3 regions of the Stenotrophomonas sp. YJH_SMC_80 genome follow, and region 2 is predicted to be linked to each of the others. Evidence: predicted binding sites of a transcription regulator. Region 2 holds the regulator's gene; each other region holds the start of a gene.
What was found. Region 2 encodes HrcA, which represses chaperone genes, less so after heat shock. Its sites were predicted from a motif close to TTNGCACTCNNNNNNNNNGAGTGCNAA; they were not measured.
Positions count from the first base shown of each region.

Region 1: the regulator HrcA is predicted to act here: its motif matches at 3,141-3,167, upstream of rpoH (RNA polymerase sigma factor RpoH).
Region 3: the regulator HrcA is predicted to act here: its motif matches at 6,254-6,280, upstream of AC5P99_RS19615 (co-chaperone GroES).

Region 1 is NZ_JCAFVP010000012.1:91,057-100,764, forward strand. Features, by position in the region: gene ftsE (cell division ATP-binding protein FtsE) at 1-376, shown strand, start outside; gene ftsX (permease-like cell division protein FtsX) at 380-1,327, shown strand; gene AC5P99_RS17270 (response regulator) at 1,335-2,177, shown strand; gene ung (uracil-DNA glycosylase) at 2,187-2,900, shown strand; gene rpoH (RNA polymerase sigma factor RpoH) at 3,179-4,054, shown strand; gene AC5P99_RS17285 (RHS repeat domain-containing protein) at 4,328-5,374, shown strand; gene AC5P99_RS17290 (DUF2247 family protein) at 5,383-5,865, shown strand; gene purD (phosphoribosylamine--glycine ligase) at 6,015-7,298, opposite strand; gene purH (bifunctional phosphoribosylaminoimidazolecarboxamide formyltransferase/IMP cyclohydrolase) at 7,360-8,943, opposite strand; gene AC5P99_RS17305 (CDP-alcohol phosphatidyltransferase family protein) at 9,167-9,708, shown strand, end outside.
Region 2 is NZ_JCAFVP010000003.1:507,159-516,866, forward strand. Features, by position in the region: gene AC5P99_RS08235 (outer membrane protein assembly factor BamE) at 1-39, opposite strand, end outside; gene fur (ferric iron uptake transcriptional regulator) at 143-550, shown strand; gene AC5P99_RS08245 (SGNH/GDSL hydrolase family protein) at 614-1,930, opposite strand; gene AC5P99_RS08250 (LysR family transcriptional regulator) at 2,028-2,945, shown strand; gene recN (DNA repair protein RecN) at 3,055-4,716, opposite strand; gene hrcA (heat-inducible transcriptional repressor HrcA) at 4,832-5,896, shown strand; gene grpE (nucleotide exchange factor GrpE) at 5,960-6,475, shown strand; gene dnaK (molecular chaperone DnaK) at 6,658-8,580, shown strand; gene dnaJ (molecular chaperone DnaJ) at 8,735-9,708, shown strand, end outside.
Region 3 is NZ_JCAFVP010000018.1:44,689-54,396, forward strand. Features, by position in the region: gene AC5P99_RS19585 (sensor histidine kinase) at 1-406, opposite strand, end outside; gene AC5P99_RS19590 (response regulator) at 439-1,146, opposite strand; gene AC5P99_RS19595 (aspartyl protease family protein) at 1,253-2,182, shown strand; gene AC5P99_RS19600 (serine hydrolase domain-containing protein) at 2,250-3,413, shown strand; gene AC5P99_RS19605 (DUF6445 family protein) at 3,442-4,053, opposite strand; gene groL (chaperonin GroEL) at 4,189-5,838, opposite strand; gene AC5P99_RS19615 (co-chaperone GroES) at 5,920-6,207, opposite strand; gene AC5P99_RS19620 (endonuclease) at 6,519-8,309, shown strand; gene cutA (divalent-cation tolerance protein CutA) at 8,378-8,716, shown strand; gene AC5P99_RS19630 (protein-disulfide reductase DsbD family protein) at 8,713-9,708, shown strand, end outside.

The DNA.
Region 1 (9,708 bases), on a different contig from region 2:
GCCGCTGATCCTGCGCGGCACCCGCCGTGGCGACATCAGCAAGCGCGTGCGCTCGGTGCTGGAACGGATGGGCCTGGGCCACCGCGAGAAGGCGCTGCCCTCGCAGCTGTCGGCCGGTGAGCAGCAGCGCGTCGGCATCGCCCGCGCCATCGTCGGTGAGCCCAAGCTGCTGGTGGCCGATGAGCCGACCGGCAACCTCGACCCGACCCTGGCGGCGGAGATCATGGCCCTGTTCGCCGAGCTGCCCGCGCGCGGCACCAGCGTGCTGGTGGTCAGCCACGACCTGCCGCTGCTGCGCCGCATGCGCAAGCGCGTGCTGATCCTCGACCACGGCCGGCTGGTGGATGACATCTCGCCGCAGGACCTGGCGGAGTAACGCATGGCGAAGAACGAAAACAGCGAAGCCGCCGCCCCCTCGCGCGTGGGCGTCTGGTTCCAGCACCACGCGCACAGCGTGGTGTTCAGCCTCGGCCGTGCCTGCCGCAAGCCGTGGGCGACCCTGCTGACGGTGATGGTCATGGCGCTGGCACTGGCCCTGCCGCTGGGCCTGTCGATCGCGCTGGACAACCTCAAGCAGTTCGCTGGCAGCGTGCAGCAGTCGCGCGACATCAATGTGTTCCTCAAGGGCAACGTCGATGGCCCCGGCGCGCTGCGCCTGGCCGGCCAGCTGCGCGACCGCGACGACGTGGCCGAAGTGAACGTGCGCACGCCCGAGCAGGGCCTGCAGGAACTGCGCGACGCCGGCCTCGGCGAGGCGATCGACGCACTCAATGACAACCCGCTGCCCTCGCTGCTGGTGATCACCCCCGGCCAGGGCAAGGACGACGCGCGCCTGGCACGCGCGCTGGAGAGCCTGCCCGAGGCCGACCTGGTGCAGCACGATGCACTGTGGCGTCAGCGCCTGGATGCCTGGCTGGCGTTCGGCGCGCGGCTGGTGCAGGTGCTGTCGGTCCTGCTCGGCGTCGGTGCCGCGCTGGTGGTCGGCAACACCGTGCGCCTGGACATCCAGGCCCGCCGCGAAGAGATCGGCGTGCTGCAGCTGCTCGGCGCCAGTGATGGCTTCATCCGCCGCCCGTTCCTGTACCTGGGTGCGTGGTATGGCCTGGGCGCCGGCGCGGTTGCGCTGGCCCTGATCGGCGCCGCCGGTGCCGCGCTGCGCGTGCCGCTGGCCGAACTCTCGCGCAGCTACGGCAGCCCGTTCGTGCTGCACGGCCTGGACCTGCTGCACGGTGGCCTGGTCCTGCTCGGCACGCTGCTGCTGGGCTGGCTGGGTGCGTGGCTGGTCACCGGCCACTTCCTGCGCCAGACCCGACCGACCGACACCTGAGACCGGCATGCAACCGCAAGCGCTGAAGCACCTTGAAGGGCCCGCGACGCGGGTGATGGTGGTCGATGGCTCGAAGCTGGTCCGCAAGCTGATCGCCGACGTCCTGCAGCGCGACCTGCCGGGCGTGGAGGTGATTGGCTGCGACAGCATCGAGGATGCGCAGCAGGCGCTGGCGCAGGGCCCGGTGGACCTGGTGACCACCTCGCTGACCCTGCGTGATGGCGACGGCCTGGCGCTGGCGCGGATGATCCGCGAAGCGGCCGGCCAGGCCTACGTGCCGGTGATCGTGGTGTCCGGCGATGCCCAGCAGCATCTGGAGCAGCGTCGTTTCACCGAGTACGTCACCGACTATTTCGACAAGGCGCTGGGCCACGAGGCGCTGGCGACCTTCATCCGCGGCTATGTGCAGCCGCAGACCATTCCCGGCGCGACCATCCTCTACATCGAGGACAGCCGCGTGGTGGCCGAGGCCACCAAGCGCATGCTCGAACGCCAGCAGTTGAACGTGCTGCACGTGGTCAGCGCCGAAGAGGCGTTCACCCTGCTCACCGCCGAGTCGCTGGGCCGCAGCCGCCATCGCATCGACCTGGTGCTGACCGACGTCACCCTGAAGGGCGAACTGAGCGGCCGCGACGTGGTGCAGCGCGTGCGCGTGGACTTCGGTTACGGCAAGCGCCGCCTGCCGGTGCTGGTGATGACCGGCGACGGCAACCCGCACAACCAGACCGGGCTGCTGCAGTCCGGCGCCAACGACCTGGTACTCAAGCCGATCGAAGAACGGCTGCTGGTCACCAAGGTGCTGTTCCAGTTGCGCCTGGCCCGGTTGAACGATGGACCCCTGATTCGATGAAGTGGTGCAATGGTTGATGAAGTAGCGGACACCCCGACGATCCAGCTGGAACCGAGCTGGAAGCAGCATGTCGGCGATTACCTCCTGCAGCCGCAGATGCGCGAGCTGTCCAGCTTCCTGCGCCAGCGCAAGGCCAGTGGCGCGGCGGTATTCCCGCCCGGCCCGCAGATCTTCGCCGCGTTCGACGCCACGCCATTCGAGCAGGTGAAGGTGGTGATCCTCGGCCAGGACCCGTACCACGGCCGTGGCCAGGCGCATGGCCTGAGTTTCTCGGTGCCGCCGGGCGTGCCGGTGCCGCCGTCGCTGCTGAACATCTACAAGGAAATCGAGAGCGATCTCGGTATCCCGCGCCCGGACCACGGCTGCCTGATCCCGTGGGCGCAGCGCGGCGTGCTGCTGCTCAATGCCGTGTTGACGGTGGAGGAGGGCAAGGCCGGCGCACACCAGGGCCGTGGCTGGGAAGGCTTCACCGATCACGTGGTGGACGTGCTCAACCGCGAACGCGAAGGCTTGGTGTTCATGCTCTGGGGTGCCTACGCGCAGCAGAAGGGCAAGGTCATTGATACCCGTCGCCATCGCGTTCTGAAGGCCCCGCATCCGTCGCCGCTGTCGGCCCATCGTGGCTTCCTCGGCTGCCGCCATTTCTCGATGGCCAACGAGTACCTGCAGCGTCGCGGCCAAGCCCCGATCGACTGGTCGCTGCCGCCGCGCTCGGTGCTCTGAGCGCCGGCTGGCGGCCGGGCCTGAACGCCGGACAACGTTCCCTGGCCTGAATGGGCCTCCAGAACGGCCCGTTCAGCTCCGCTTGACCGGAATCGGCCGGTTTCCGGCAGGTAATCGCTTGAATTCCAAGGGATTGTGAATCCCGAAAAGCGCGCTCGCCACTGTCATCAAATCGCGCTACGGTAGGGCTCTGTTTGGGACCAGTGTTGCATCAATAGGATGCTGGAACTTTTTCCTCCTTTAGCAGTCCAAATCCCGGACTGCTAAGATGGGTGCCTATGAGCCAGAACACCTCTACTGCCCTTGTGGCAAACAATCTCCCGATTCCCAGTGCGCTCGGTTCGCTGGACGCCTACATCGGTGCCGTGCACCAGATCCCGGTGCTGTCGGTCGATGACGAACAGGACCTGGCCCGTCGCTTCCGCGACGGCAACGATCTGGACGCCGCCCGCGAGCTGGTGCACTCGCACCTGCGCTTCGTGGTGCACGTGGCCCGCGGTTACAACGGCTACGGCCTTGCCCTGGGCGATCTGATCCAGGAAGGCAACATCGGCCTGATGAAGGCGGTCAAGCGCTTCGACCCGGACATGGGCGTGCGCCTGGTCTCCTTCGCCGTGCACTGGATCCGTGCAGAGATGCACGAGTTCATCCTGAAGAACTGGCGCATCGTGAAGGTCGCCACCACCAAGGCGCAGCGCAAGCTGTTCTTCAACCTGCGCAAGTCGAAGACGCGCCTGGGCTGGATGAACGCGGCGGAAGTGAGCGCGGTGGCCAAGGACCTGAACGTGTCCGAGCGAGAGGTCATGGAAATGGAGTCGCGCCTGTCCGGCCGCGATATCGGTTTCGACGCGCCGACCGACGAGGACAACGAACACGCACCGCCGTCGCCGGCTGCGTTCCTGGTTGCCGATGACGAAGACCCGTCGATGGCCTACGAGCGCGAGGACAGCGAAGACAACCAGATGCAGCTGCTGCGCGAAGGCCTGGCCGAACTGGATGCCCGCTCGCGCGACATCATCCGCCGTCGCTGGCTGGACGCCGACAGCAAGGTGACGCTGCAGGAGCTGGCCGACGAGTACGGCGTGTCCGCCGAGCGCATCCGCCAGGTTGAGGCGAACGCGCTGAAGAAGATGAAGGCGCTGTTCACCGCGTAAGGCATAGATCTTAGGTTCGGTTCCTATTTCCGGAACGCGTTCTGATGAAAAGCCCCGGCGTTGGTCGGGGCTTTTCGTTTGGCCAGCATGGCAGTTGGTAATGCCGGCCGCTGATCGGCGGATTCAGTAGTACCAGCCCATGGCTGGCAGTCATGCGCTTCCGGTGGCCGTTCAATCCCTCGCGAGGTTTATAGCCCAGGGCTTGGTCCAATTCAGAATGGTCATTTTGGCCTCAGTCCTGGAGTTGGACTCCGATGACTGCCTTCCTGTGCTATGAATGCCAAGCCTTGCTTCAAGGCTCTTTCATGGATTGGAATGATGCGCAGGTTCGGGGGAACTGCAGGCGGTGTGTCGACCCGCTTCGGGGCATTTGAAGATCGAACTCGCAAGCTTGGTGTTATAGGCGCCTGGCTGTGCTGCTTGCTGCTGATGGGCCTTGGCCTGTCACCATCCGCAATCGCCCAGACAACGATCACATACATTCACACTGATGCCCTCGGCTCGGTTGTGGCCGAAAGCGATGCCAACGGCAACGTCATCAAACGATATGACTACGAGCCCTACGGGGCCGTGGTAGGCGGTCAGGTCACGGATGGACCTGGGTACGCCGGACATGTGAGCGACTCGGCCACAGGGCTGAGCTACATGCAACAGCGCTACATGGATCCACAACTGGGTGTGTTTTTGTCAGTGGACCCAGTCACCGCTCACCAAAAGCCAGTTGAGCAGTTCAATAGGTATCGGTACGCGAACGGGAATCCCTACAGGTTCGTCGATGCGGATGGAAGGCAGGCCGCAGAGCGATTCGTTGAGCGGCATCGGAGGGATATTGCTGCCGGAAATGGCGCCGTATACGAGCCGATGAGACCGGCCGCAATCGCTGTTACAGCGGCAATGGCTGCCCCAGTGCTGATCGAAGCTGGCATGGTTGCGATGGCCAATCCAAGTGTCGTATCAGCAGCTACCAGTATCGCTGCTGATATCGCAGGAGTTACAGGTGCCGGTGGAGCAGGTGTGGCGGCATCCAAAGTTCTGAGTGTTGAAGGTCGGGCACTTTTGAATTCCCGACCTGTGGGAAGTGCACTCAAAGCCGACGCTGGGCACAATTCGGCGACCTTCATGCGAGAGACCGCTGCAGAAGCGGGTGTTCATACTCCATTGACAGGGGGTGACGGCGTGGTCCGCACTCTGACTCAGCTGCCAGGTGAACTCAATGGAAAGGCCGGTCGATTTGAATACATAGTCGACAAGGCTGGCGACTTGACCCATCAAAGATTTGTGGAAGGTGGCAGCATGAACGGAATACCAAACAAGAAGTGAGTGTCTACATGAGAACGTATGACTGTATTCAGCCCTATGGACCCTGGAGTCAGACCGAGGTGGCGTGGGCACTGGGGCGCCATCTGATTGACTTTGAGGTTGTGAAGCACTGCGCGTCGGAGCAGAAGGAACTGGAAGAGAAGTTCAATCTGAACGCCTTGATTGAAAGACTTGAAGGGGCTTTTCCCGATGAGCGTAATAGCGTAGCTGCGCAGTTGGCGGCATTCGATAAGAACTCAAACGAGGATGAGATTCTCAGAAGATGGCTTGTTGCATTTCTCGCGGACGCTTACGCCAAGCGCGATGAGATTGCTGATCCGCTCGGAGAGGTTGAGAGGATCTACGCTGATTTTGATTACCCGGAGTCTCTGGAGAGCTTTGTCAGGTACATGCCAGCTTCTGATGGGTATGATCCGACTGCGCACTCACATGAGCAGAATGTTGCGCGTCTCTTCGAGAACTGGAAACGTTATCTTGACTCGGCGAAATAGCGGATTCACTCAGCGTAATTTCCTTCGCTTGATGTGCGTCGCCTCTTCCCGAAGCGCACCGTCCCGGCTTCCATGCCGAGGACGGTGAAAACTCCCAGAATCCGTGATCTGGTTCCATGCAGGAGGCTGCGTGGTGGATCTACCAGGCCTCACCCCTCGCGTGCGATCGCGCGCCAACCAATGTCGTTGCGGTGGAACTCGTTGGCCCAGGTCACCTTGGCCACGCCGGCATAGGCATTGGCCTGCGCGTCGCGCACGCTGTCGCCCAGTGCGGCCACGCACAGCACGCGACCGCCGGCACTGACCACGTGGCCCTGCGCGTCCAATGCAGTCCCCGCATGGAACACCTTGGCACTGGCCGGCACGTCGTCCAGGCCGGAAATCACGTCACCGGTGATCGGCGCTTCCGGGTACGGCCTGGCCGCCAGCACCACGCCCAGCGACGGGCGCACGTCCCACTGCGCTTCGACCTGGTCCAAGCGGCCATCGATGGCCGCTTCCACCAGCTCGACCAGGTCCGACTGCAGGCGCAGCATCACTGGCTGCGTTTCCGGGTCGCCAAAGCGCACGTTGAATTCGATCACCTTCGGCGCGCCACTGGCATCGATCATCAGGCCGGCGTAGAGGAAGCCGGTGAACGGGATGCCGTCGGCGATCATGCCTTGCACGGTGGGGTTCACCACCTCGCGCATCACCCGTGCATGCACCTCCGGCGTCACCACCGGGGCCGGCGAATAGGCGCCCATGCCGCCGGTGTTCGGGCCGGTATCGCCGTCGCCGACGCGCTTGTGGTCCTGCGAGGTGGCCATCGGCAGCGCATGCACGCCGTCCACCATCGAAATGAAGCTGGCTTCCTCGCCGTCGAGGAATTCCTCGATCACCACGCGCGCACCGGCATCGCCGAATGCGTTGCCCGAGAGCATGTCACGTACCGCGTCCTCGGCTTCGGCCAGGGTCATCGCCACGATCACGCCCTTGCCGGCGGCCAGGCCATCGGCCTTGACCACGATCGGCGCGCCCTTCTCGCGGATGTACGCCAGCGCGGCGTCCACGTCGGTGTGCACTGCGTAGAACGCGGTGGGGATGTTGTGGCGGGCCAGGAAGTCCTTGGCGTAGGCCTTGCTGCCTTCCAGCTGCGCGGCGGCGGCGGTCGGCCCGAAGATGCGCAGGCCGGCGGCGCGGAAGCGGTCGACCACGCCGGCCACCAGCGGCACTTCCGGGCCGACCACGGTCAGTGCCACGCCTTCAGCCTGGGCCAGCGCCAGCAGACCGTCGATATCGGTGACTTTCACCGCGACGTTGCGGCACTTGTCTTCGCTGGCGGTGCCGGCGTTGCCGGGTGCCACGATCACTTCGGTGACACGGGAGGACTGGGCCAGCTTCCATGCCAGGGCGTGTTCGCGGCCGCCAGAGCCGATGACGAGGATCTTCATGGGACAGGGTTCTCGGGTACGGAAGAGAAAAGCCGGGCAGGGCCCGGCTTCGTGATGCGGATCAGTGGCGGAAGTGGCGCACGCCGGTGAACACCATCGCCAGGCCATGTTCGTCGGCGGCGGCGATCACTTCGGCATCGCGCATCGAACCGCCCGGCTGGATGACCGCCTTGATGCCGGCGGCAGCAGCGGCGTCGATGCCGTCGCGGAACGGGAAGAACGCATCGGAAGCCATCACCGAACCCTCGACCACCAGGTTTGCATCGGCCGCCTTGATGCCGGCGATGCGCGCGGAATAGACGCGGCTCATCTGCCCGGCGCCCACGCCAATCGTGCGGTTGTCCTTGGCGTACACAATCGCGTTGGACTTCACGAACTTGGCCACCTTCCAGGCGAACAGCAGGTCGGTGAACTGCTTGTCGGTCGGTGCCAGCTTGCTGACCACCTTCAGTTCGTCGCGGGTCATGCCGCGGTTGTCCGAGGACTGCAGCAGCAGGCCCGAGCCGACGCGCTTGCTGTCGAAGTTGTTCAGGCCATCACCGTGCGGGATGCGCAGCACGCGCACGTTGGCCTTCTTCTGTGCGTATTCCAGCGCGGCCGGCTCGTAATCCGGGGCAATCAGCACCTCAACGAACTGGCGGTCGAGGATGACCTTTGCAGTGGCCGCATCCAGCGGCTTGTTGAAGGCAATGATACCGCCGAAGGCGCTGGTCGGGTCGGTGGCGTAGGCCAGCTCGTAGGCATCGCCGTTGCCGGCGCCAACCGCCACGCCGCACGGATTGGCGTGCTTGACGATGACGCAGGCCGGCGCATCGAACTGGCGCACGCATTCCCACGCCGCATCGGCGTCGGCCAGGTTGTTGTAGCTCAGTTCCTTGCCCTGCAGCTGCTGGAACGTGGCCAGGGTGCCCGGCACCGGGTACAGGTCGCGGTAGAACGCGCCGCTCTGGTGCGGGTTTTCGCCGTAGCGCAGGTCCATCACCTTCACGAAGGTGGAATTCATCTGCGCCGGGTACTCGGCACGCGCCGGCACGGCGGCGTCGGTGGCGGTGACCGCCGACAGGTAGTTGCTGATGGCCGCGTCGTACTGGGCGACGCGGTTGAACGCAGCCACCGAGAAGGCGAAGCGGGTGCTGGCCGACAGCTGGCCGTCGTTGGCGTCCAGCGAGGCCAGCAGCTCGGCGTACTGCGAGGGGTCGGTGGCCACTGCCACGCGGGCGAAGTTCTTGGCCGCCGAACGCAGCATGGCCGGGCCGCCGATGTCGATGTTCTCCACCGCGTCGGCCAGGGTGCAGTCGGCCTTGGCGGTGACCGATTCGAACGGGTACAGGTTCAGCACCAGCAGGTCGATGGCACCGATGCCGTGCTCAGCCATCACCGCATCATCCAGGCCGGAACGGCCCAGCAGGCCGCCGTGCACCATCGGGTGCAGGGTCTTGACCCGGCCGTCCATCATTTCCGGGAAACCGGTGACGTCGGCCACGTCCTTCACGGCCAGGCCCGCATCGCGGATCGCCTTGGCGGTGCCGCCGGTGGACAGCAGCTCCACGCCGCGTGCGGCCAGCGCAGTGGCCAGCTCGACCAGGCCGGTCTTGTCGGAAACGGAGAGGAGGGCCCGGCGGACGGGCAACAGATCGGCAGTCATGGGACAGAATCGGCAGCGGAGCGGGGCCGATATTGTAGGCGGTGGGGGCCGGTGGCGGGCGCTGGAAGGGGTAATTTGCCGTGGCGATCGACGCAAGGCCGGGTCGGGCACACCGATCCGGCCCGATCCGGGGGCTGGCCTGCGGACCAGAGCAGGGTTGTCGGAATCTGCCGACGATGGGGTAGGCTGTGCCCGCACTGCCAAGGATCAGCGGGTACGGATCATGTCGATCTATGCATTGAAAGGACGTTTCCAGGACCTGTTGCGTCCAGCCGTACGCGGCCTGTATCGCATGGGGATCACTGCCAATACGGTGACCGTGGCCGCTGCCGTGGTCTCGCTGCTGGTGGCTGCCGCCGTCTGGTGCTGCGCGCCGGCCCAGCCCCTGCTGTACCTGCTGCTGCCACTGTGGATGCTGCTGCGCATGGCGCTCAACGCCGTGGACGGCATGCTGGCCCGCGAGTTCGGCCAGCAGTCGCGGCTGGGCGCCTATCTGAATGAGCTGTGCGATGTAATCGCCGACGCGGCGCTGTACCTGAGCCTGCTCAGCGTGCCGGGCGTGCGCCCCGAGATGCTGTGGCTGCTGGCCTGGACCGCGGCCCTGAGCGAGTACGCCGGGGTGCTGGGGCTGATGGTCGGTGCCAGCCGCCGCTACGACGGCCCGATGGGCAAGAGCGACCGCGCGTTCGTGATCGGTGCGCTGGGCCTGCTGCTGGCGTTCGAGTGGGTTGGCGCGATGACGGTCACTGGCGTGGCCGCGGTCAT
Region 2 (9,708 bases):
GGACAGGGCGACGGCGGCGACCAACAGGAGATTGCGCATCGGGACTGGCGGTTGGGGAAATCAAACCGATGATACACTCCCGGCGTGCCACCGCGACCCAATCCGAGGCAGCTGGCGCTAAATCGCCAATGAACGGAGACCTATGGAAACCCACGACCTGCGTAAAGTCGGCCTGAAGGTGACCCATCCGCGGATGCGGATCCTGGCGCTGCTCGAGCAGCGCAATGCCCAGCACCACATGACCGCCGAAGACATCTACCGCCAGCTGCTGGAGCATGGCGACGAGATCGGCCTGGCGACGGTGTACCGGGTGCTGACCCAGTTCGAGGCCGCCGGCCTCGTGCTCAAGCACAATTTCGAGGGCGGGCAGGCGGTCTACGAGCTTGACCGTGGCGGCCATCACGACCACATGGTCGACGTGGACAGCGGCAAGATCATCGAGTTCGAGAGCCATGAGATCGAGGAGCTGCAGCGCAAGATCGCAGCCGACCACGGCTACGAACTGGAAGAGCACTCGCTGGTGCTGTACGTGCGCAAGAAGCGCAAGTAAGCCGATCCGGCCAGCCAGATGCGACGAAACCCCGGGCCTGCCCGGGGTTTTTCGTTGCTGGGGTCAGGGCCTGTTCCCTTCAGGAAAGGGCTCTGAGCCCGGGCGCCCCGCGGAGTCGGATCCCTTTGCACGAGCAAAGGGCTCTGACCCCTTGCGACCCAGCAGGATCTTCAGATCCACCGCCTCGGCCATCGCCCGGTTCCCCGCATCACCCGGATGCAGGTGGTCGCCGGAGTCGTAGGCAGCGGCCATCCGTGACGGATCGGCCGGATCGCGCAGGGCCGCGTCCAGGTCGATCACCGCGTCGAACGGCCCGTCGGTGCGCAGCCAGGCATTGAGCTGGCGGCGCAGGGCGTCCTTGTCCGGGTGGTAGTAGTCGTCCAGCGGCGTGCCGGGCAGGGCGCCGGCGAACGGCATCAGGGTGGCGCCGAGGATGCGTAGACCCCGCCGATGGGCCTGTTCGGCCAGGGCGCGGTAGCCTGCCTGCAGCTCGGCAAGCGTGGGCCGCGCCTGCTTGCGCGCGAAGCCGGTGCCGGGCCAGCTGATGTCGTTGATGCCGATCAGCACGATCACGCTGGACACGCCAGGCTGATCCAGCACATCGCGTTGGAAGCGCGCCGGCGCGGATTCCCCCATGCCGTCGCGCAAGAGGCGGCCACCGGAGATGCCGGCATTGACCACGGCGATGCCCCGCGGTGCCAAACGCGCGGCCAGATGGTCGGTCCAGCGCTGGTCCTGGTCGAGGCTGGCGGTGGCGCCGTCGGTGATCGAATCGCCGATCACCACCACGCTGCGTGCGCTGGTCGGCGCCTCGACCTCGATGCCGGCCAGGAACAGGCGGGCCGTGGTGCTGCTGGCCCCGCTCAGTGCCTGGGCCTGGCTCTGGTCGCCAGGCGCAATCCAACTGGTCTGCCTGCCCTCCCAATGGAACGTCTGTACCGGCATCGGCCCCGGCACGAAGACACTGACCTGCAGCGCCTGCCGGTCAGCCGTGGCCAGTGGCAGCGGATCGCTCAGCCGTTCCTGCCCGGGGCCGATCAGTACCCCGGGCTGGCCTTCGAAACTGAGCGGCTGCGGGGTGTCCCCCGCCCGGGCGGCCACGCTCGCCGCCCCGATCCGCAGTGGTTGAGTGCCGTAGGCATTGCTCAGCCGCACTCGCAGCCGGGGCCCGCCCAGGCTGATACGTGCCGTCTGGCGGAAGGTCTGGTCCTGCAGAGCGGCTGGGACCAGGGTCGGAAACAGGAATTCCGCGCCCCAGACCGGTTGCGGGCTGGCCTGCCAGCTGGCGACCCAGTGTGGCGCAGGGGCGTCGCTGGCGGCGCTGGCGGCACTGGACAGGCCGATCAATGCGGTTGTGACGAACTGGCTGAAACGATTCATCGGGCAATCCCGGGTGGAGGGAAGGCCATGGTGATTCCGTACTCATCTGTGAACTAGACTGCGCATGGACAATCATCTGTGAACTGGATTCATTGCCATGGCGCGTTCCGACATCAACCGATCCGGCGAACTGGAAGTGTTCGTGCGGGTGATCGAGACCGGGGGCTTTTCCGCAGCCGCCCGAACGTTGGAGATGACCCCGTCGGCGGTCAGCAAGCTGGTGGCGAGGCTGGAACAACGGCTGGGGACGCGCCTGCTGCAGCGTTCCACCCGCCAGCTGCAGCTGACTCCCGAGGGCTGCGCGTTCTACGAGCGCGGCCTGCGCGTGCTGGCCGACCTGGACGAGGCCGAGCGCTGCGCCAGTGCTCACGCCGAGCCGCGTGGACGCCTGCGGGTCAATTCCAACGTGCCGTTCGGCCAGCATTTCCTGTTGCCGTTGCTGCCGGCGTTCCTGCAGCGCAATCCGCAGGTAGGCGTGGACCTGACCCTCAACGACGAGGTGATCGACCTGCTGGAGCAGCGCACCGACGTGGCGGTGCGGGCCGGTCCGCTGAAGAGCTCGAGCCTGGTGGCGCGGCGGCTGGGCGCGACGCGGATGATGATCGTGGCTGCACCGGCCTACGCGCAGCGGCACGGGCTGCCACGCACTGCCGAGGAGCTGCAGTCGCACAACCGGCTGGATATCGGCCATGCGCGCGCGATGCAGGGCTGGCCGTTGCTGCAGGACGGGCGCGAACGCATGCTGCTGCCCAGTGGCAACGCCCGCGCCAGCAACGGCGATGCGCTGCGCCAGCTGGTGCTGGGTGGGTTGGGCATGGCGCGGCTGGCAGCATTCCAGGTGCAGCAGGATATTGCCGCCGGGCGCCTGCTGCCGGTGCTGGAAGAGGCCAACCCCGGTGACCTGGAAGAGGTGCACGCGGTGTTCCTGGGGCAGGGCGGCTACCTGCCGCTGCGGGTGCGCGCGTTTCTTGATTTCCTGGTGGAGAACGTCGACCTGACGCAGCCACGGGGGTAGTGCCGGCCGCTGGCCGGCAACCTCATGATCTTCGACCCCTCGCATCGGTTGCCGGCCAGCGCCCGGCACTACCGTGCGGAAGCCGGGCCCACGCTCTGCTCTGCCGGCCTCAGGCCCGCAGCAGCTTGCGCGCGGCGGCGCGCGCTTCCTTGCTCACTTCCACGCCGCCGAGCATGCGCGCCAGCTCTTCCTCGCGCGCCTTGCTGTCCAGCTTTTCCACGGCGCTCTGGGTCATGCCTTCCACCGGGGCCTTGCTGACCCGGTAATGGGCATGGCCCTTGGAGGCAACCTGCGGCAGGTGGGTCACGCACAGCACCTGGCGCTTCTCGCCGAGCGCGCGCAGCTTCTGGCCGACGATGTCGGCTACCGCGCCGCCGATGCCGGAGTCGACTTCGTCGAACACCATGGTCGGTACTGCATCCAGGTCCAGCGCGGCCACTTCGATGGCCAGCGAGATGCGTGACAGTTCGCCGCCGGAGGCCACCTTGCGCAGGGCGCGCGGCGGCTGGCCGGCATTGGCTGCGACCAGGAATTCCACGCGCTCGGCACCCTGCGGGTCCGGCTTGCCGGCGTCCTGCGGTTCCAGCTCGATCAGGAACTGGCCGCCGCCCATGCCCAGCTCGGCGATGATGCCGGTGGTGGTGGCCGACAGCTCGGCAGCAGCGCTGCGACGGCTGGCGGTCAGCACTTCGGCCTGTGCGCGCCAGGCGGCGGCGGCCTTGTCGATCTCGCCGGCCAGGCGCTGCAGGCGTTCGTCGGCGCCGCGCAGCTGTTCCACTTCGGCGTGCATGCGCTCGCGCTGCGCACCCAGCTCGTCCATCGGCACGCGGTGCTTGCGGGCCAGGTCGTGCAGGCGGCCGAGGCGGCGCTCGTTCTCCTCGAACTGTTCCGGGTCGGCGTCGAGGTCGTCATGCACCCGGTCCAGCAGCGACAGGGCTTCGTGCAGCTGGATCGAAGCGTTCTCGATCAGGCCATCCACCTCGCCCAGGCGCGGGTCGTGCTCAATCAGGCGCGACAGCTCGTGGCGCACCTGCTGCAGCAGGTCCAGCGCGGAGCTGCCGTCGTCGCCGTTGAGCTGGTTGCTGGCGGCCTGGCAGGCGCTCAGCAGGGCGCTGGCATGGGCCTGGCGGCGGTGGCTGGCGCCGAGTGCGGCAATCGACTCCGGCTCAAGGTCTTCACGGTCCAGCTCGCGCAGCTGGTGCTCCAGGAAGCCGATCCGGTCACTGACGTCGCCCTGTTGCGACAGCGCCAGCGATTCATCGACCAATGCCTGCCAGGCCGCGGCGGCGCGTCGCACCTGGCGGCGTTCGTTCTCATTGCGCGCATAGGCGTCGAGCAGGGCCAGCTGCGACGGGCGCGTCAGCAGGGCCTGCTGTTCGTGCTGTCCGTGGATCTCCACCAGCAGCGAGGCCAGGTCGCCCAGCTGCGCCAGGGTCACCGGGCGGCCGTTGATCCAGGCCCGCGAACCGCCATCGGCGCGGATGACCCGGCGCAGCTGGCACTGCTCCTCGTCGTCCAGCTCGTTGTCGGCCAGCCACTGGCGTGCAGCCTGCAGCTGCTCCAGCGCAAACTCGGCCGAAAGCTCGGCGCGCGCGGCGCCGTGGCGGACCACGCCGCTGTCGGCGCGCAGGCCGGACAGGAAGCCCAGCGCGTCGACCATCAGCGACTTGCCGGCGCCGGTCTCGCCTGAAACCACGGTCATGCCTGGCCCGAACTCCAGTTCGGTGGCGCGGACGACGGCGAAATCCTTGATCGAAAGATGTCTGAGCATGGGTAAGGGGGTATCAGCAGCCGCGCAACGCTAGCACGCGGGCGAGGGAGGTCCAATGACTTGCCAAGGTGATGCGCCGCCATTATCTAGTGTCCGTGTCTCACAGGTTGATTCCATGCACGGTTCTCCCGACCAGCTTGCCCCGCGTGCGCGCCATCTGCTGCGCACGCTGATCGCGCGTTACATCCAGGACGGCGAGCCGGTCGGCTCGCAGACGCTGGCGCGCGTGGCCGGGCTGGAGGTCAGTCCGGCCACCATCCGCAACATCCTGGGTGACCTGGAAGACCTGGGGCTGCTGGCCTCGCCGCACACCTCAGCCGGGCGTGTCCCGACCGCGCATGGCTACCGCGTGTTCGTCGACAGCCTGCTGCAGATGCAGCCGCCGGGCGAAGGCGAGCTGGCCCGGTTGCGGCAGGAACTGGCTGGCGGCGGCAGCACCCAGGCCCTGCTCGGCAGCGCCTCGGAGCTGCTGTCGGCGATGAGCCACTTCGTCGGCGTGGTCAGCGCACCACGACGCGAGCAGTTCGCCTTCCGCCAGATCGATTTTGTGGCGCTGGACGGGCGCCGGGTGCTGGCGATCCTGGTGTTTGCCGACAACGAGGTGCAGAACCGCGTCATCGAGACCCGGCAGGAGTTCGCGCCGGGCCAGCTGGAGCAGGTCGCGAACTACCTCAATGCCCATTTCGCCGGCCTGCCGATGGCCGAGATCCGCACCCGACTGCTGCTGGAACTGCGCGATGCCCGCTCCGAGCTGGAACAGCTGCTGGCGCACAGCATCGAGCTGGCCGAGCAGGCCCTGCAGCCGGCGGCCGACGACATGCTGGTGGCCGGCCAGACCCGCCTGATAGGGGTGCAGGACCTGTCCGACCTGGAGCGCCTGCGCGAGCTGTTCGAGCTGTTCTCCAGCAAGCGCGAGATCCTGCAGCTGCTGGAGCGGACCATCCAGGCGCCCGGCGTGCGCATCTTCATCGGCGAGGAGACCGGGATGATGCCGCTGCAGGGCGTCTCGCTGGTCACTGCCCCTTACACGGCCAATGGCCAGGTGCTGGGCGTGCTGGGGGTGATCGGCCCCAAGCGGATGGCCTACGACCGCGTGATCCCGCTGGTCCAGGCTACCGCCGATGTACTGGGCGCGGCGTTTTCGCCAGCCGGCCGCCCGCCGGGAACATCCGACGCTTGAAACGCAGCATCCCGCCCACACTAGGGTGGGTGGAGGCGGAGATTGACCGCCAGGGACCCAGACATGAACCACGAACAGCCAGATATCGAATCCCAGCAGAGTGCCGCCGATGCGGCCGCCACCGCCGGCGTCAACGACGAAGTCGAGCGCCTGCGCGCCGAAATCGAACAGGTCAAGGCCGATGCCCTGCGTGAGCGCGCCGACCTGGAGAACCAGCGCAAGCGCGTTGCCCGTGACATCGAACAGGCCCGCAAGTTCGCCAACGAGAAGCTGCTGGGCGATCTGCTCCCCGTGTTCGACAGCCTGGATGCCGGCCTGAAGGCCGCCGGCGACGACCCGCACCCGCTGCGCGAAGGCCTGGAGCTGACCTACAAGCAGCTGCTGAAGGTGGCCGCCGACAACGGACTGGTCCTGCTGGACCCCATCGGCCAGCCGTTCAACCCGGAACACCACCAGGCCATCAGCCAGGTGCCGACGCCGGGCGCCGCCCCGGGCAGCGTGGTGACCGTGTTCCAGAAGGGCTACCTGCTCAACGAGCGCCTGCTGCGGCCGGCGCTGGTGGTGGTGGCCGCCGATTGATGGACCAGGCCGGGCTTTGCCCGGTCCCGGTTGTGCCAGGCCATGCCTGGCAAGGTTTTCCAGGCGCTGAACACAGCGTTCGGGAGACGGCTTGAATGTTCCACGAGCCTCCCCCACATCGTATTCATCCACCGGCCGAACGGCCGGACTGACACCAACAAGCATCCTCAGGAGTCTCCCCCATGGGCAAGATCATTGGTATCGACCTCGGCACCACCAACTCGTGCGTGGCGATCATGGACGGCGGCAAGGCCCGCGTCATCGAGAATTCGGAAGGCGATCGCACCACCCCGTCGATCGTCGCCTACACCAAGGACGGCGAAGTCCTGGTCGGCGCCTCGGCCAAGCGCCAGGCCGTGACCAACCCGAAGAACACCTTCTACGCGGTGAAGCGCCTGATCGGCCGCAAGTTCACCGACGCCGAAGTGCAGAAGGACATCGCGCACGTCCCGTACAGCATCCTGGCCCATGACAATGGCGACGCCTGGGTGGCCACCAGCGACGGCAAGAAGATGGCTCCGCAGGAAATCTCGGCCAAGGTGCTGGAAAAGATGAAGAAGACCGCCGAGGACTTCCTCGGTGAGAAGGTCACCGAAGCGGTCATCACCGTGCCGGCCTACTTCAACGACAGCCAGCGCCAGGCAACCAAGGACGCCGGCCGCATCGCCGGCCTGGACGTCAAGCGCATCATCAACGAGCCGACCGCGGCCGCGCTGGCCTATGGCCTGGACAAGGGCGACAACAAGGATCGCAAGATCGTGGTGTACGACCTGGGCGGCGGCACCTTCGACGTCTCGGTGATCGAGATCGCCAACGTCGACGGTGAAAAGCAGTTCGAAGTGCTGGCCACCAACGGCGACACCTTCCTGGGTGGCGAAGACTTCGACAACCGCGTCATCGAGTACCTGGTTGAAGAGTTCAACAAGGACCAGGGCATCGACCTGCGCAAGGATCCGCTGGCCCTGCAGCGCCTGAAGGATGCTGCCGAGCGCGCCAAGATCGAGCTGTCCAGCGCCCAGCAGACCGAAGTGAACCTGCCGTACGTCACCGCTGACGCGTCGGGTCCGAAGCACCTGAACATCAAGCTGACCCGCGCCAAGCTGGAAGCACTGGTGGACGACCTGATCAAGAAGTCGATCGAGCCGTGCCGCGTCGCCCTGAACGATGCCGGCCTGCGTTCGAGCGACATCAGCGAAGTGATCCTGGTCGGCGGCCAGACCCGCATGCCGAAGGTGCAGCAGGCGGTGACCGAGTTCTTCGGCAAGGAACCGCGCAAGGACGTCAACCCGGACGAAGCCGTGGCACTGGGTGCTGCGATCCAGGGCGGCGTGCTGGGCGGCGACGTCAAGGACGTGCTGCTGCTGGACGTGACCCCGCTGTCGCTGGGCATCGAGACCATGGGCGGCGTGTTCACCAAGATCATCGAGAAGAACACCACCATCCCGACCAAGGCCTCGCAGGTGTTCTCCACCGCCGAGGACAACCAGTCGGCCGTGACCGTGCACGTGCTGCAGGGTGAGCGCGAACAGGCCCGCTTCAACAAGTCGCTGGCCAAGTTCGACCTGTCCGGCATCGAGCCGGCCCCGCGTGGCCTGCCGCAGGTGGAAGTGTCCTTCGACATCGACGCCAACGGCATCCTGCACGTGTCGGCCAAGGACAAGAAGACCAACAAGGAACAGAAGGTCGAGATCAAGGCCGGTTCGGGCCTGTCCGAGGAAGAGATCGCGCGCATGGTCGCCGACGCGGAAGCCAACCGCGAAGAAGACAAGAAGTTCCAGGAACTGGTGCAGGCCCGCAACCAGGCCGACGCCCTGATCCACGGCACCCGCAGCGCCATCACCGAGCACGGCAGCAAGGTCGGCGGCGATGTCATCGGCAAGGTCGAGGCGGCCCTGGCCGACCTGGAAACCGCGATGAAGGGTGACGACAAGGCACAGATCGAAGCCAAGTCGAAGGCGCTGGAAGAAGCTGGCCAGTCGCTGTTCGCCGCTGCTTCGGCCGACCAGGGCGGTGCCCCGGGTGCCGACGCCGGCAATGCCGGCAAGGCGCAGGACGACGTGGTCGACGCCGAGTTCACCGAAGTCAAGGACGACAAGAAGTCCTGATCCGGACCGACACGGGACGCTGGCCACCAGCGTCCCGTTGTCGCATCAGGGTCCTGACCGCCCACCGGCGTGTCGGGGCGCCCGACGCAAGAGCGGACCTGGTTCCGCTCTTCCGCTTTGACGAATCCCGACTTTCCGGAACCAGATCCACGATATGAGCAAGCGCGACTATTACGAAGTGCTGGGCGTTGCCCGCACCGCCACCGACGACGAGCTGAAGAAGGCGTACCGTCGCTGCGCGATGAAGTTCCACCCGGACCGCAACCCGGGTGATGCGGCGGCCGAAGCCTCCTTCAAGGAGTGCAAGGAAGCCTACGAAGTACTGTCCGACGGCAACAAGCGCCGCATGTACGACAGCCATGGCCACGCGGCGTTCGAGCACGGCATGGGCGGCGGCGGGCCGGGCGGCCCGGACATGAACGATATCTTCGGCGATATCTTCGGCAACATCTTTGGCGGCGGTGGCGGTGGTCCGCGCCAGGCGCGTCGCGGCGCCGATATCGGCTACGTGATGGAGCTGGACCTGGAAGAAGCCGTGCGCGGCGTCGAGCGCCGCATCGAGATTCCGACCCTGGCCGAGTGCGGCGACTGCGATGGCAGTGGCTCGGAAGACGGCAAGGTCGAAACCTGCAATGTGTGCCATGGCCGCGGCCAGGTGCGCATCCAGCGCGGCATCTTCGCCATGCAGCAGGCCTGCCACAACTGCGGCGGCCGTGGCCAGATCATCGCCAAGCCCTGCAAGACCTGCCACGGCAACGGCCGTGTCGAGGAAGACAAGGTGCTGTCGGTGAAGGTGCCGGCCGGCGTCGATACCGGCGACCGCATCCGCCTGCAGGGCGAGGGCGAAGCCGGTCCGGCCGGTACGCCACCGGGCGACCTGTACGTGGAAGTGCGCGTGCGCGAGCATGCGATCTTCCAGCGCGATGGCGACGACCTGCACTGCGAAGTGCCGATCCGCATCTCGCAGGCGGCACTGGGTGACACCGTGCGCGTGGCCACCCTCGGCGGCGAAGCGGAGATCCGCATTCCGGCCGAGACCCAGACCGGCAAGCTGTTCCGCCTGCGCGGCAAGGGCGTGCGTTCGGTGCGCAGCCGCAGCGAGGGCGACCTGTACTGCCGCGTGGTGGT
Region 3 (9,708 bases), on a different contig from region 2:
CATCGGCCTGGCGCACGCCCAGTTCAAACGGCGGCCATTGCATCGCGGTCAGCAGCGCGGCCTGCGCCTTCAGTACACCGACCCGCGCCGTGCCGTCGAGCACCTCGCCGCCTTCGATGACCTGCACATCAGGCGCCTTGCCCTGTCCGCTCCAGACCAGGCGCACCTCCTTCGCCGGCAAACCCATCTGCAGCGCCGCCAACTGGGTGAGCCAGTCACTGGCACTGCCCTTTGGTGGCGCATCCTGCGTCGCCAGATGCAGGCCCAGTGGTGCCGCGGCCTGCTCCCCCCGCAGCACCTGCACGGCCTGGTCCAACCGCATCGGTGGCGGCGCGGGCCGAGGCATCCAGCCAACCACGGCCACGCTGACCAGTGTCGCCAGCAGCAGGCTGGCCAGGGCCAGCATCGTGATCCAACGCGCGGTCGGCCACCGGCTGTTCACAGCACCTGTACCTCGGCGTGGAAGCGATAGCCTTCGCCACGCGATGTCTGCACCAGGGCTTCCGCACCGGGTGAGGCCTGCCCGAGCTTGCGGCGCAGGCGGCTGATCGCCAGGTCGACCGCGCGGTCGACGCTGTCACTCGGTTCGCCACGGCTCAGCTGCAGCAGCTGCTCGCGCCCCAGCACCCGCCCGGGGCGTTCGGCCAGCGCCAGCAACAGGCTGAATTCACCACGGCTGAGCACCAGCTCGTTCCCATCCGGCGCCAGCAGGCGACGTTGTTCCGGCAGCAACCGCCAACCAGAAAAGCGCAGTTCACTGGCTACCTGCGCGCGCAGCTTGTCCTGCCGGCGCAGCAGCGCGCGTACCCGCGCCAGCAGCTCGCGCGGGTCGAACGGCTTGGCCAGGTAGTCGTCCGCGCCCATCTCCAGGCCGATCACCCTGTCCGGTGCGCTGCCCATCGCCGACAGCATCAGGATCGGAATGGCCCGTGCCTGCAGCCGGCGGCAGACCGACAGGCCATCCTCACCGGGCATCATCCAGTCGAGGATGATCACGTCCGGGCGATCGACCTGCAGCAGCACGTCCAGCGCCGTCGCGTCCGCTGCCACCCGTACCTGGTAGCCATGCAGCAACAGGCAATCGGCGATGGCATCACGGATGCTGGCGTCGTCATCGACAACGATGACACGGGCGGGAGTCGTCATGCAGGCAGTATCAGGCAGGTCTGTATCAGGACGGTATCAACGCCGATGTTCCCGCGATACGCCGCTGCGCGCCAATGGTCACCCATGATCACTGCGGAGACCTGCCTTGCGCCTCATCCCATTCGTCCTGCTTGCTGCCCCGCTGGCTGCGCTGGCGTCCGATTCCCCCGAACACATCCTGCCGATGTGGATGCAGGGCGGTCATCCGGCCGTGGCCGTGTCGCTGGACGGGCGTGCCGAACCGCTGCGCTTCGTGGTCGACAGCGCGGCAGGCGCCACGCTGGTCGATGACCGCGTCGTGCGGCGCTACGGTCTGGGAGATGCGGATGCGGAGGTATCGCAGGCCCAAGGGGCAAGTGCAGCCTCCGCGCGGCTGCAGCGCATACGCAGAACGTCCTGGCAGCTGGGCAGTTGGCAGCTGCAGGCCCAAGCCATGAAGGTCGATCTGTCGTCGTTGCCGAAGGACGATGATCCGGCCATTGACGGCTTGATCGGCAACGATCTGACCGGACGCTGGGACACCCGTTGGGACTTCGGCCGCAATCAACTGGCGCTGTGGACACCCGGCGGATTGAACCTGGAAGGACCGGGTTGCCAGCCCAATGCGCTGCCCGGACGCACTGACGGCCTGCGCCAGTTCGGTTTCATCATGCTTGCACTGGGCGCGCCCGCGGTGGACGCCATCGCCGTGGTCGACACCGGTGCCGCGCAGACCGTCCTCAACGCCGAAGCAGCCCGCGCACTGGGGCTGCGCACCGACGGCAGCGACGCACGGGTGCGGGTGCGTGAAAAGGGCACCGAAGGCCTGGGCGGCGGAAAGCAGGCAACCTGGCTGTACACCCTGCCCGGCATGGCCGGCAACGGCTGGCAGCACCCCTCGATGGAGGTCCGCATCAGCGAACTGCCAGTGTTCAAGGCGATCGGCCTGGAGGCCCGGCCGGCGCTGATCCTTGGTGCGGATGCAATGCGCGGCGGCCAGGTGGACATCGGTGCCGGCGCGTCCCGGATCTGCCTGCGCCGGCCGCAGGCCAGCTGACATCCGGCAATGACGCCAGCGGCAGCCTGGCGTAGCATCACCGTGCGCCCCACCAGGAGTTCCACGCATGTGCCGTGCTGCCCTGATGTTGCTGACGCTGTACCCGCTGGCCGTGCTGGCTGCACCTCCCCCGGTACCCTCGCCGGTCCGCATCGATGCCGAAGCGCAGCGGTTGATGCAGGCCGCACAGGCGCGCGGCATGGCACTGGCGGTGATCGACGGCGGCAAGGTGGTGCACGTCGCCGCCTACGGCGAGCGCAATACCGCAGGCGAACCACTGCGCACCGATACGGTGATGTACGCCGCCTCGCTGACCAAGATGGCATTCGGCCATCTGGTCGCGCAGCTGGCGCAGGACCGCAGGATCGATCTGGATGCCAGCATCGCCACAGCGCTGGACAAGCCGTTGCCGGACTATCCGCCCGAAACGAAGAAGTACGCCGACTACCGCGTGCTGGCCGATGATGCGCGCTGGCGCCAGCTCACCCCTCGCCTGCTGCTCAACCACGCCAGTGGCTTTGCCAACTTCGGGTTTCTTGAACCGGACGGCCGGCTGAAGTTCCACTTCGATCCAGGCAGCCGCTACGGCTATTCCGGCGAAGGGCTGATCCTGCTGCAGTTCGTGATCGAACGCGGACGGCTGGGCGAGGATGTGGGTGCGTTGATGCAGCAGCGGGTATTCGACCGCTTCGGCATGACCCGCACCAGCATGATGTGGCGCGGGGACTTCGCCACCAACCTGGCCGACGGCTGGACCATGGAGGGCACCGCCAAGCCGCACGATGAGCGCAGCCGCGTACGCGCGGCCGGTTCGATGGATACCACCATCGCCGACATGGCCCGTTTCGCCGCCGGCTACGTGCGCGGCGATGGGCTGTCAGCGAAGATGCGCAAGGAGCTGGTGCGGCCGCAGCTGCCGATCACCACCGCCAGCCAGTTCCCCACACTGCAGCCGGAGCTGCCGAAGGCGCTGCAGCGCAAGGACCTGGCGGCCGGCCTGGGGGTGGTGACGTTCCGTGGCCCGCAAGGCGCGGGCTTCTACAAGGGCGGCCACGATGATGCAGTCGGTAATACGCTGGTGTGCGTCGAGCAGCAGCAGCGCTGCGTGGTGATCCTGGGCAACGATGTGCGCGCCGAGGCGACCTTCCCGGCGCTGGTGGCCTTCGTGCTCGGCGACATCGGCGTACCGTGGCAGTGGGAGTACGGCGCAGCAAAGGCATTCGTGAAGTAGATCCACGCCATGCGTGGATGACCTCCCTTCAACGCGCCTGCTCGAAGAACATCAGGTAGACCAGCCGCCCATTCTCCGGCCGGTCGCCGAAGGCCGGGCCGGCGGTATGCCAGAACCACGGGCGCAGCAGCACCAGGCGGTTGAAGCGCATCGGGATGCGCATGGTCATTTCCCACTGGCTGTCGTCGACGCTGTCGCGCTCGATGATGTCCCGATGCATGTCGCCGCCGTTGGCGTAGCCCAGCGCAGCCAGCTCGTGGGCGTTCAGCGCCATGCGCTCGGTGTTGGTGCGGCGATGGCGGAAGAACTCGGTACCCCCTTCGCAGTGCTCCGGGGCGCTGAGGTAGAGGATGCCGGACCAGTGCGAATGGTCGGTGTGCACCTTGGCGCGACCCACATCGCTGGCCAGGGTCAGCCGGAACTTGCCGTGCGACTGCAACGGATTGACCGGCCGCAGCGGCTCGTTGACCAACCGCGACGCGGCCTCGGACAGGCCGTCCAGCTCCAGCCGTTCGAGCGAATTACGCCCGGGGAATGCCCCCTCCTGCGCCGGGTAGGTCAGGCCCAGCCCGGCCTGGCGCAGGCCGTGTGCATCGGCTGGAGAGAGGAAGTCGTCGACGACGATGAACGAGGTAGGCATGGTCCTGCGAGCGTAGCGACGCGGCGCCATGGCGGCAACCGGACAACAAAAAAACCCCGCCTCGCGGCGGGGTTTTTCCTTGCATCGGGGAGACGCGCCGGCCAGGGCCGGCAACGTCCGACGCGGGCGTGGACCTTAGAAGTCCATGCCGCCCATGCCACCCATGCCGCCCATGCCACCGGCGCCGCCCATGGCCGGCTCGTCCTTCTTCGGAGCTTCGGCAACCATGGCTTCGGTGGTGATCATCAGGCCAGCGATCGAGGCCGCGTTCTGCAGCGCCGAACGGGTCACCTTGGTCGGGTCCAGGATGCCGAACTGCAGCATGTCGCCGAACTCGCCGGTAGCGGCGTTGTAGCCGAAGCTGCCGGTGCCTTCCTTGACCTTGTTGATGATGACCGACGGCTCGTCACCGGCGTTGGCAACGATCTCGCGCAGCGGGGCTTCCATCGCACGCAGGGCGATCTGGATGCCGTGGTTCTGGTCTTCGTTGGCGCCCTTCAGGCCGGCCAGCGCGGTGATCGCGCGGACCAGGGCAACGCCGCCGCCCGGAACCACGCCTTCTTCAACGGCCGCACGGGTGGCGTGCAGGGCGTCGTCGACGCGATCCTTCTTTTCCTTCATTTCGATTTCGGTCGAGGCGCCGACCTTGATCACGGCAACACCGCCGGCCAGCTTGGCCACGCGTTCCTGCAGCTTCTCGCGGTCGTAATCCGAGGAGGTGTCCTGGATCTGGGTCTTGATCTGCGCCACGCGTGCATCAACGTTGGCCTTGTCGCCGACGCCGTCGATGATGGTGGTGTTCTCCTTGGAGACCTGCACCTTCTTGGCGCGGCCCAGGTCCTTGATGGTGGCCTTCTCCAGCGACAGGCCGACTTCTTCGGAGATCACGGTGCCGCCGGTCAGCACGGCCATGTCTTCCAGCATCGCCTTGCGACGGTCGCCGAAGCCCGGGGCCTTGACGGCCACGACCTTGACGATGCCACGGATGGTGTTGACGACCAGGGTGGCCAGCGCTTCGCCTTCAACTTCCTCGGCCACGATCAGCAGCGGCTTGCCGGCCTTGGCGACGCCTTCCAGCACCGGCAGCAGGTCACGGACGTTGGAGATCTTCTTGTCGTGCAGCAGGATGAACGGGTCATCCAGGTCAGCGGTCTGCGACTGCTGGTTGTTGATGAAGTACGGCGACAGGTAGCCGCGGTCGAACTGCATGCCCTTGACCACGTCCAGCTCGTTGTCCAGGCCCGAGCCTTCTTCAACGGTGATGACGCCTTCCTTGCCGACTTCCTTCATCGCGTCAGCGATGATCTGGCCGATCGACTCGTCCGAGTTGGCCGAGATGGTACCGACCTGGGCGATCGCCTTGTCGTCGGCGGTCGGCTTGGAGATGTTCTTCAGCTCGGCGACGGCGGCCGAAACGGCCTTGTCGATACCGCGCTTGAGGTCCATCGGGTTCATGCCGGCGGCAACGGCCTTGGCGCCTTCGCGGATCAGGGCCTGGGCCAGCACGGTGGCGGTGGTGGTGCCGTCGCCGGCATCGTCGTTGGTGCGCGAAGCAACTTCCTTCACCATCTGCGCGCCCATGTTCTCGAACTTGTCAGCCAGTTCGATTTCCTTGGCGACGGAGACGCCGTCCTTGGTGATGGTCGGGGCGCCGAAGCTCTTTTCCAGCACGACGTTGCGGCCCTTCGGGCCCAGGGTGGCCTTGACGGCATTGGCGAGAACGTTGACGCCGCGCACCATGCGCGAACGGGCGTCTTCACCGAAACGAATATCCTTGGCAGCCATTGCATTTACCTCATTGGTAGCGCCGGACGGTGCCCGGCGGCTGGGAGTTTGGGATCAGGTTGAAACAGGTCGCGCCGAGGCTCAGCCGATGACGGCGAGCACGTCGTCTTCGCGCAGGACCTTGTATTCGACGCCTTCGCTCTTGTACGAGCTGCCGGCGTACTGGCCATAGATGACCTTGTCGCCGACCTTCAGCGACGGCGCGCGCACGTTGCCGTTGTCCAGCGGCTTGCCCGGGCCGACGGCCACGACCTCACCCTTGGTGGACTTTTCCTTGGCCGAGTCGGGGATGACGATGCCACCGGCGGAGATTTCGTCGGCTTCGATCGGCTTGACCACAACGCGGTCGTGCAGCGGCTTGATGCTCATAGGAGACCTCTTAAGTGATTGATTGGTCTAAAAAAGTCCGGCGATGTTAGCACTCACCCCAGGCGAGTGCCAGAACCGCACGTGAAGAAACCCGACAACGTCGGGAGCAGGGCAGAGATGGAGCCCCGCCGCCCCCTTTCAAGGGCGGAATGAAAAAATTTTTCCACCCGCGCGCCTCGGCCAAGGCGTCGGTCCTGGACAATTTCGGTGACAAGCGTCGCACTGTCAGATATCTGACGTTCATTTACGACAAAGTGTCACTGGATCGGCCTTAGGCTCGGTCAGGCATTCCCAATCACAAGGAGTAGTCGATGCGATTGCTGTCCCCGCTTGCCGCCGCCTGCCTGCTGGCACTGGCCGCGGCGCCGGCCCAGGCCGAGGTCTTCATCAACGAACTGCACTACGACGACAGCACCGCCGCCGGTGACGTCGGCGAAGCCATCGAAGTGGTCGCTACCGCAGGTGAAGACCTGTCCGGCTACCGCCTCTACCTCTACAACGGCAGCAATCCTTCGGCCGCCACGGTCTACGCCAACAACCCGGTCCCGGCCGGCACCGCCGCCGGTTGCGGCAGCGCCAGCATCGCCGTGGTCAACTACCCGACCAACGGCATCCAGAACGGCCCGAACGACGGCATCGCCCTGGTCGACGCCAGCGGCAAGGTGGTCCAGTTCCTCAGCTACGAGGGCGCCATCACCGCCTCCGGTGGCCCTGCCGCCGGCATGACCAGCCAGAACATTCCGGTGGCCGAGACCAACAGCACGGCGCCGGGCACCTCGCTGCAGCTGACCGGCAGCGGCAGCCAGTACGCCCACTTCACCTGGGCCGAGTCGGCCAGGCAGACCTTCGGCAGCTGCAACAACGGCCAGACCTTCAGTGGCGGCGGCACCCCGGGCCCGAACACGCCGCCGTCGGTGTCCACCACCACCCCGGCGCAGGGCAGCAGCACCTTCCCGGCCGCGGCCGATCTGGAAGTGGTGTTCAGCGAGACGGTGAACCTGGCCAGCGGCGCGTTCGCGCTGAGCTGCGGTACCTCCGGCAGCGTGCCGCTGACCTTCCCGGCCAGCGGACGCAGCGTGAAGCTGTCCACCAACACCGCGCTGGTGGCCGGTGAAGCCTGCCGCTTCGACATCCGCGCCGCGCGCATCACCGACCTGCAGGGCGCACACCCGGCGGCCGACAGCCGCATCGCCTTCACCGTGGCCAGCACCGGCGGCAATCCGGACCCGGGCAACCCGGGTGTGCCGGCCGGCTACTACTCCAAGGTCAACACCTCCAGCCCGAGCCAGCTGCGCTGCTCGCTGCACGCGACAATCAAGGGCCACACCGCCTACCCGTACAGCGGCTCGGGCACCAGTACCTGGACCATCCTGGAGATCGCAGACGAGGACCCGAACAACCCGAACCGCATCCTTGACGCGTATCGCAACCGCAGCTACGCCAAGGTGACCGATCGCGCCGGCAGCGGCAGTGGCCTGAAGTACAACCGCGAGCACACCTGGCCGAACTCGCTGGGTTTTGCCACCACCACGGGTGACAAGGGCCTGCCGTACGCGCCGTATACCGACACCCACATGCTGTACCTGACCGATGCACAGTGGAACGCCGACCGTGGCAACAAGCCGTTCGGCAAGTGCGACGCCAGCTGCGGCGAGCGCGCCACCGAGGCCAACAACGGCCAGGGTGGCGGCAGTGGTGGCTATCCGGGCAACTCCAACTGGGTGCGCACGCCGGACGGCAACACCGGCACGTTCGAGGTGTGGGGCAAGCGCAAGGGCGACATGGCGCGTGCGGTAATGTACATGGCGATCCGCTACGAGGGCGGCAAGGATGCAGCCACTGGCCAGTCCGAGCCGGACCTGGAGCTGACCGACGACCGCAGCAGGATCGTCAAGACCAGCAGCTCACCGGCCTACATGGGCCTGCTGTCGACGCTGATCGACTGGCACCTGTCCGACCCGCCGGATGATGCCGAGCGCGCGCGCAATGACGTGATCTACAGCTTCCAGGGCAACCGCAACCCGTTCATCGACCACCCCGAGTGGGCGACCCCTGGCCTGTTCACCTCGGCCAAGCCGGCCACCTGCCAGCTGGCCAACTGACCGCGCAACGCAGCGGTCCACGGCCGCCGCCGGGTCCTGACCCGGCGGCGGCCCTATACTCGACGGTCATGTCGACCGTCGATCCCGTCCTGCTGCTGTTGACCACCTGCCCGGACCGGGCCAGTGCCGAGCGCATCGCGCACGCGCTGGTTGGCGAGCGCCTGGCCGCGTGCGTGACCCGCCTCGATGGCGCGCAGTCGACCTACCGCTGGCAGGGCGAGGTGACCACCGACGCCGAGCTGCAGCTGCTGGTGAAGACCACCGCGAGTCGCGTCAATGACGCAATCGCCCGGATCGTCGAACTGCATCCGTATGAACTCCCGGAGTGCATCGCGGTCGAAACCCGGGCCGGCCTGCCGGCGTATCTGGACTGGATCCGGGCACAGACCCGGGAGGACACTGATTGAAGACTCTGTTTGCGCGTGGCGCCGCCCTGTGCGCCCTGTTGTGGCTCTCGCTGCCGGCGTTCGCCCTGGATGAGAAAGACCTGCTGCCGGTGGACCAGGCGTTCGCGCTGACCGCCACCGCCCCCGAACGTGGCCAGGTGCAACTGCAGTTCAAGATCGCGCCCGGCTATTACCTGTATCGCCACCGCACCAGCGTCAAGGCCGACCCGGCCTTCAATGCCGGCGCGCTGCAGATGCCCAAGGGCGACAAGCACCACGACGATTTCTTCGGCGAGGTCGAAACCTATCGCGAGCGCCTGCAGGCCAGCCTGCCCGGCACGCCGACCGAGGCCGCCGGTACCATCAGTCTGGAAGTGCGTTACCAGGGCTGCGCCGATGCCGGTGTCTGCTACCCGCCGCAGAAGCGCGTGGTGCAGGTCACCCTGCCCGGCAGCGGTGCACAGGCGGCGGCCCCGGCCAGCCGCGCCGGTGCGGCCAGTCCGTTCAACAACCCACTGGCCGGTGCCGGCAACAGCGGCGGCCTGCGCCTGCCGGGTGCGGCCAGCAACAGCCAGGCGCTGCCGCTGCCGTCGGAACAGGCGTTCGGCTTCGATGCCATCGCCAGCGACGGCAACACCCTGCTGCTGCGCTTCAGCCCGGCACCGGGCTACTACCTGTATCGCGACCGCACCTCGCTGAAGCTGGAAGGCAGCACCGGCGTGCAGGCCGGCACGCCGCGTTGGCCAGCCGCGCAATCGCATCGCGACGAGCACTTCGGCGATGTCTCGGTGTACTTCAACCAGGTGGAAGTGCCGCTGCCGTTGCGGCGCACGGTTGCCGACGCGGTTGACGGCACCCTCGTGGTGACCTTCCAGGGCTGCCAGACCGATGGCATCTGCTACCCGCCAATGACCCGCCGGGTGAAGCTGTCGATCCCGGCCGGCAAGGTCAGCGCCAGCGCCGACCAGGCACCGCCGCGCAACGAGGTAATCAGCCCGTTGGCTGTGGCGCCA